2 regions of the Rhizobium sp. BK008 genome follow, and region 2 is predicted to be linked to the other one. Evidence: riboswitches for the same ligand, from Rfam matches in the RefSeq annotation. Region 2 holds a riboswitch; the other holds the start of a gene.
What was found. A riboswitch is a leader RNA that binds a small molecule or an ion and turns the genes downstream of it on or off. The one in region 2 is predicted to bind glycine.

Region 1 (3,403 bases), on a different contig from region 2:
GCCGCCTCCCATGACTTCCGCAGCCACCAAACCGGTTCTGATGCCCATCTGCATCCAGAACATGCCGAGCAGCCTCTACGATAGGGCCGAGGATCTCGAGGTGAAAGACAATCACCCTTGGCCCATGCATCTTGCGGACGCTCGGAAAGGTCGCCACCCACCTCTCCTATTCGATGTCATGCGACTTTTGTCTTATGTTTCAGGATCATTTCGGCTACCAACTCCGCGGTGGCCGCTGAAAGCGTCCAACCAAGGTGGCCATGACCGGTATTATAAAACACCCCCGGCCTGCTTCCTGACCTGACCCTCGGCATCATGTTCGGCATCATTGGACGCAGACCCGCCCACGGAACGACGCGTGACGTCGCAACTTTGGGAAACAGCGTTCTCACCCATTCGGTCAATGGATTGATGCGGTCCTGCCGGATATCACGGTTCACGCCATTGAATTCTGCTGTTCCTGCCACGCGGAACCGATCGACCCCGAGACGGCTCGTGACGATCTTTGCGCGATCGTCGAGCAGGCTCGTCCAGGGCGCGCCGCTCTGGCTCTCGCGATCATCGAGATGGACGGTGATCGAATATCCCTTTACCGGGTAGACGTTGATGCGGTCACCGAGCATATCGGCAAAACGCCGGCTAGCGACACCAGCACATATCACCAGTGAATCTGCGTCAATGATGCTTTGCTTCCCGTCCTCCGAACCCGTCGGTTTCCAGATGACCTTCACGCCGCCTTGCGAAACGAGCCGATCGACATTTGCATCAAACACGAATTTCACACCGCGTTTGACGCAGGCTGCCGCAAGGCCTCGGGTGAATTTGTGAATGTCGCCTGTCGAGTCCGAGGGCGTAAAGAACCCCCCGAAAAAATCCCCCACCAACGCAGGTTCAATCGTCCGGATCTCACTGGCCGTCACCGGTTTGCGATCGAGCCCGGCTTGGACCAACATCGCATTTACCTGTGAGGCGTGATCGAAGCTGGCTTTGTCGTAGTAGACGTGCAGAATTCCGCGCTTCTCGAGGTCGAACTCAATCTCTTCTTCGTCGGCGATCTCGAACATATGTTTGCGAGCCGCAATCGCCAATCGGGTTGTCTCTATCGTATTTGATCGGTAGTTGCCAATGTTGCCAAGAAACTCCCCCATCCATGAATATTTGTGCCAACTGGGCGTCGGGTTGAGGAGCAAAGGAGCATCGCTCTTCAGCATCCACTTGATGCCTTTGGCAACCGTAGACCAGTGATTCCAGACTTCAGCGTTGCTCGCGGACAGTTGCCCCCCGTTCGCGAAGGAGGTTTCCATCGCGGGGTAGCGATGCCGATCGATGACAGTGACATCAAATCCGCGGCGGGACAGGGCATAAGCGGTGGTGACGCCGGTAATTCCAGCGCCCAAAACGACGATGTGGGGCACGTATTCTCTCCAACATTGGTTCGGGAACGTTTGCCAGTCCCATAGCCCCCATCTGTCTTTTTACCTGAGAGCTTCTCCCTCTCCTGAGGGTCCCCTTCGGTGGACACACGCCGTGCCTCTCTCCAGATTGTAATCGAGCCTGCAGTCTTCTTTACCTGAGAGTTTCCTGGGGGGTTGCTCCTTCGGCGTGGCGCAACGCGCCATCTCTCCTGCACGACCGTAGTATCTTGCCACCGAAGCTTGCGAGGAAGCTTGCCTGCCGCAAAGATCTCGTCTTGCGGAAACCAACGTCGCCAACCCTCGCCATTCGTCCCGCGAAATCAGGTGATGGTACCGGTTTGCGTCTGTCGGTTATTCACCGCAGCATCGGTGGAATGTGAGTCACTTGTGGCATTTTAGGAGGTGTTCGATGCCGGCTTGCGCACACTCAGTATCCTGGGCCGGGGTTCCTGAGCTAAGTCCGATGGCACCGACAACCTCGCCGTCCACAATGACTGGCAGACCGCCTGCAACTACCATCAATCGACCACCGATTGCCGAGTTGATCCCATAGGCCGGTGAACCTGGCTGGCTGGCAGTTCCGTAGCTTTCAGTCGTGCGCTTGGCGCCAGCAGCCGTGTAGGCTTTGTCTTGAGCGATGATCGCACTTGTTATCTTGCCACCATCCATGCGTTCGAAAGCGATCAGTTGCCCGGACTCATCAGTGACCGCAATGCACATCGGGACGCCGATATCCTTTGCTCTGATAGCGGCGCCTTCGATGAGCAGTTTGGCATCCGCAAGCGCCAGCCGCTTAATTGTCAACATGCCTTGGAAATCCTCAGTTTTTCCGTCCGCCTGGTCCAGGAGCGCCGTATCGCCCTGCCCTGGTAGGACTGTCAGGAAAGTCATTGTTCGAACTTAAAAAAGGGCCCGGAAAAGACCTGTTTTTTCCGGGCCAGTTGGGGAAGCCGTATCTGGTTCAGAAGCAGTCCTTGAACAGCGCCTTGGTATTTTCGAGGGTCATCACAACAGGGTTGCCGCCGGCGCTCGGATCTTCGATTGCCATGGCCGACAATTCGTCGATGCGGTCTGCGGCGATTCCCATTGCTGTCAGAGTTTCCGGTACGCCGAGGTCGGAGCGAAGCTTCAGCACATAGTCGTAGAAGCCGTCGAAACCGCCGGAAATGCCGAGATAGGCGGCAGCCCGGCCGATCTTCTCCTCGATCGCGGCGCGGTTGAAGCGCAGCACCGCCGGCATGACAACCGCATTGGTCATGCCGTGATGGGTGTTGTAGACCGCGCCGATCGGATGCGACAGCGCATGAATGGCGCCGAGCCCTTTCTGGAAAGCGACCGCGCCCATGGCGGCGGCTGCCATCATGTTGGCGCGGGCTTCGAGATCGGTGCCTTCCTTATAGGCGCGCGGCAGGAACTCCTTGACAAGCCGCATGCCTTCCAGCGCGATGCCGGCCGACATCGGATGATAGAAGGGCGAGGAATAGGCCTCCAGGCAATGGGCGAAGGCATCCATGCCGGTGCCGGCCGTGATGATCTTCGGCATGCCGACCGTCAGCTCCGGATCGGAAATCACAACGCCGGGCAAGAACTTCGGATGGAAGATGATCTTCTTCACATGCGTTTCGGAATTGGTGATGACGCTGGCGCGGCCGACTTCCGAGCCGGTGCCGGCCGTCGTCGGCACGGCGACGATCGGCGCGATGCCTTCGAGGCTCGCCCGCGTCCACCAGTCGCCGATATCCTCGAAATCCCACACCGGCCGCGTCTGGCCGACCATGAAGGCGACGCACTTGCCGAGATCGAGGCCCGAGCCGCCGCCGAAGGCGACGACGCCGTCATGACCGCCGTCTCGGAACGCCCTGACACCGGCATCGAGGTTCTTCTCGTTCGGGTTCGGATCGACCTCGGCGAAGATCGCCCGGCCAAGACCGGCGTCCTCCAGAATGTCGAGCGCATTCTTGGTGATCGCCATCGATGCGAGGCCGCGA
Region 2 (3,403 bases):
GGCGGCGGCGGTCGCCTCGTCGAGCAGCGAGGCGTTGGCGACGTCGAGGCCGGTCAAGTCGCAGATCATCGTCTGGTAGTTGAGCAGCGCTTCCAGGCGGCCCTGGCTGATCTCCGGCTGGTAAGGCGTATAGGCCGTATACCAGGCCGGGTTTTCCAGGATGTTGCGCTGGATGACGGGCGGCGTGATCGTACCGTAGTAACCCTGGCCGATCAGCGAGACCAGCACCTTGTTCTTGTTGGCGGTCTCGCGCAACTTGTCGAGCGCCTCACGCTCGGTCATCGGCGCGCCCCAGACGAGCGGCGCCTTCTGGCGGATCGAGGGCGGCAGTGTCGCGTCGATCAGGCCGTCGAGGCTGTTATAGCCGATCACCTTCAGCATGTCGGTCATCTCAGCCGGCGAGGGGCCGATATGGCGGCGATTGGCGAAATCGTAGGGCTGATAGTCGGTAAACTGGAATTCCGTCGGCGTCGTCATTACGCAGTGAGCTCCTTGTAGGCCGCCTCATCGAGCAGGCCATCGGCGTCCGCAGGATTTGCAAGCTTCAGCTTGAAGAACCAGCCGGCTCCCTGAGGATCGGAATTGACCAGCGACGGATCGGCAACGATGGCCGGATTGACCTCGGTGATCTCACCATCAAGCGGACAATAGACGTCGGAAGCAGCCTTGACGGATTCAACGGTCGCGGCATTGCCGTTCTTGGAGAAGGTCGCGCCGACTTCCGGCAGTTCGACGAAAACCAGGTCGCCGAGCTGATCGACGGCATAGTTGGTGATGCCGACCGTCGCAACGCCGCCTTCGATCTTCAGCCATTCGTGTTCTTCGGTAAATTTCAGCATTGTTCGTCCTCTCTGGAAAAGGTTTAGCGTTTGTAGGTCGGTGTGACGAAGGGCAGGGCGCTGACGGTGATCGGCAGATATTTGCCGCGCACCTCGGCGTAGACGAGTGTGCCCGCCGCAGCATGAGAGATCGGCACGTAGCCCATGGCGACGGGGCCCTCGACGCTGGGGCCGAAGCCGCCCGAGGTGACTTCGCCGATTTCGACCTTGCCCTCGGCATCGGCATAGAGCTTGGCATGGCCGCGCACCGGGGCCTTGCCTTCCGGCTTCAGGCCGACGCGGCGCCGCGCGGCGCCGTTTTCGAGTTCGGAAAGGATGCGGCCGGAGCCGGGGAAGCCGCCGGCGCGTGCACCACCGCCGCGCCTTGCCTTCTGCATGGCCCATTCCAGCGCCGCCTCGACCGGTGAGGTGGTCGTGTCGATATCATTGCCGTAGAGGCAGAGGCCGGCTTCCAGCCGCAGCGAATCGCGGGCACCAAGCCCGATTGCCTGGACGTCGGGATGTTCGAGCAACCGCATGGTGACATCCTCGGCCTTGTCTGATGGGATCGAGATTTCAAAGCCGTCCTCGCCGCTATAGCCGGAGCGCGAGACAAGACAGGAAACGTCGTGCAGGCGGCAGTGGCGCACATCCATGAATTTCATCGCCGCGACGTCGGCCCAGAGCTCGGCGAGAACCTCGACGGCACGCGGTCCCTGCAGCGCGATCAGAGCACGATTGAGAAGGGTGATATCGCATTGGTCGCCGATATGGGTCTGCAGATGGGCGAGGTCGGCTTCCTTGCACGACGCGTTGACGACGACGAAAAGATGATCGTCGAGATGGGTGATCATCAGGTCGTCGAGAATGCAGCCGGTGTCGTCGGTGAAGAAGCCATAGCGCTGACGGCCTTCGGCAAGGCCCAGTATGTCAACCGGTACCAGGCTTTCGAGCGCCAGCGCGGCATCTTCGTAGCTGCCCGATTTCGCCTTCACGATCACCTGGCCCATATGGGAGACGTCGAAGAGGCCGGCTTCGGTGCGGGTATGAAGATGTTCCTTCATGACACCTGCAGGATATTGCACCGGCATGTCATAGCCAGCGAACGGCACCATGCGGGCGCCGAGCGAAAGATGCAGGGCATGCAGCGGGGTTTTCTTCAGGGCAGCAGTATCGTCCAAAAGACGCCTCCGGGGTTTGCGCCTTCTCAGGAAGGCGCGGGCTCAAATCTGAAGGCGCGGTTGCGCACTTCTCTCCTGAGCCCCCTCTGTCCTGAGTGCCTGAGATTGTTATCCCTTCGGCGAGCGTTTCGAGAACGCTTCTCTCCAGAGTTCCGTCTGCCCCTTGCTGGTCCTTTTGCCTGAGAGTTTCCGGGGCGGTTGCTCCTTCGGCACCGGTGGCGAAAGCACCGGATTCTCCCAACAAGGTTGGCGCAATTATCCGGCGGGTGCAGCGCTTGGCAAGGGGCAAATGTCGTGACCGGGCAAATTTTTGTCGTCTTATTCCAACCAAGCCCTAATCTGCGGCAAATCTGCTTTTGCATTCGGCGGGGAAACCGGCTATCGCGACATGCTGTTGAAGGGGATCTCATGCGGCAGACCGGACTGAAAGCGACGCTCTTCCTGCGCATGCTTTGCGCATTGAGCTTGGTTTTGCTCGGCCTTGCCCATCAGGCGCCGCAGGCTGCCGCCGCCGAGGGCTACGATGCCGCGGCCTATGTGCTGCCCGACGGCACCTTCGCTTCGCTCTGCGTCACCATAAAGGACGCCGACGGCAAGACCCTTACCTTCAAACCGAATTGTGAAGCTTGCCGGCTGTCGGCCTCGGTCATCCTGCCGACGCCGGATGCGGGCTCCTGGCTCGAGCGCAAGCTCGGCTCGCTGATCAACGCGCCGGTCGAAATCTCTGTCGTTGTCGGCGCAGGCGCCGTCAGCCGGGCGAATTCCCGCGCGCCCCCCATCCTCGCCTGATCTGTTATCGTAACCATGATCAGTAATGCCGGCCCACTTGAGAGAAGTCCGCGGCCGGCGAGGAGATATCCGATGAAAACTTTCAAAAAAATTGGCAAGACATTCGGGCTTGCCGCCATTCTTTCCGCCACCGCTTTTGCCGGCGCCGAGGCGCATGTGACCTTCCTCGACAAGCAGGCAAAGCAGGACAGCACCATTCTCGCCACATTGCAGCTGCCGCACGGCTGCGACGGCAAGGCGACCACGGAAGTGCGGGTCAAGCTGCCGGAAGGTTTCGTCTTCGCCAAGCCGCAGCCGAAGGCCGGCTGGGAGGTCGAGGTGATCAAGGGCGATTATCAGAAGACCTACGACAATCACGGCGACAAGGTGAAATCAGGCGCGATCGAGATCCGCTGGAAGAACGGCAATCTCTCCGACGATTTCTATGACACCTTCGTGATCCAAGGTAAGGTTTCGGGCGTCGAAGCCGGCACCTCGCTCGCCTTTCCGGTGACGCAGATGTGTGGCGATACCGTCGCGGCCTGGGATCAGGTGGCGAAGGAGGGCGACGACGCGCATGGGCTGAAAAGCCCGGCGCCGCTCCTGAAGGTCGTCGCCGGCGAAGGTCACGGCCAC

Region 1: another riboswitch for glycine. It lies ahead of FHT69_RS31910 (D-amino acid dehydrogenase); the one in region 2 lies ahead of gcvT (glycine cleavage system aminomethyltransferase GcvT).

Annotation. Positions count from the first base shown of each region.
Region 1 is NZ_JACIFK010000012.1:112,944-116,346, reverse strand. It holds gene FHT69_RS31910 (D-amino acid dehydrogenase) at 177-1,415, opposite strand; glycine riboswitch at 1,548-1,637, opposite strand; gene FHT69_RS31905 (heme-binding protein) at 1,797-2,306, opposite strand; gene FHT69_RS31900 (iron-containing alcohol dehydrogenase) at 2,377-3,403, opposite strand, start outside.
Region 2 is NZ_JACIFK010000001.1:1,341,594-1,344,996, forward strand. It holds gene gcvP (aminomethyl-transferring glycine dehydrogenase) at 1-477, opposite strand, end outside; gene gcvH (glycine cleavage system protein GcvH) at 477-839, opposite strand; gene gcvT (glycine cleavage system aminomethyltransferase GcvT) at 863-1,999, opposite strand; glycine riboswitch at 2,076-2,157, opposite strand; glycine riboswitch at 2,161-2,249, opposite strand; gene FHT69_RS06475 (hypothetical protein) at 2,408-2,788, shown strand; gene FHT69_RS06480 (copper chaperone PCu(A)C) at 2,861-3,403, shown strand, end outside.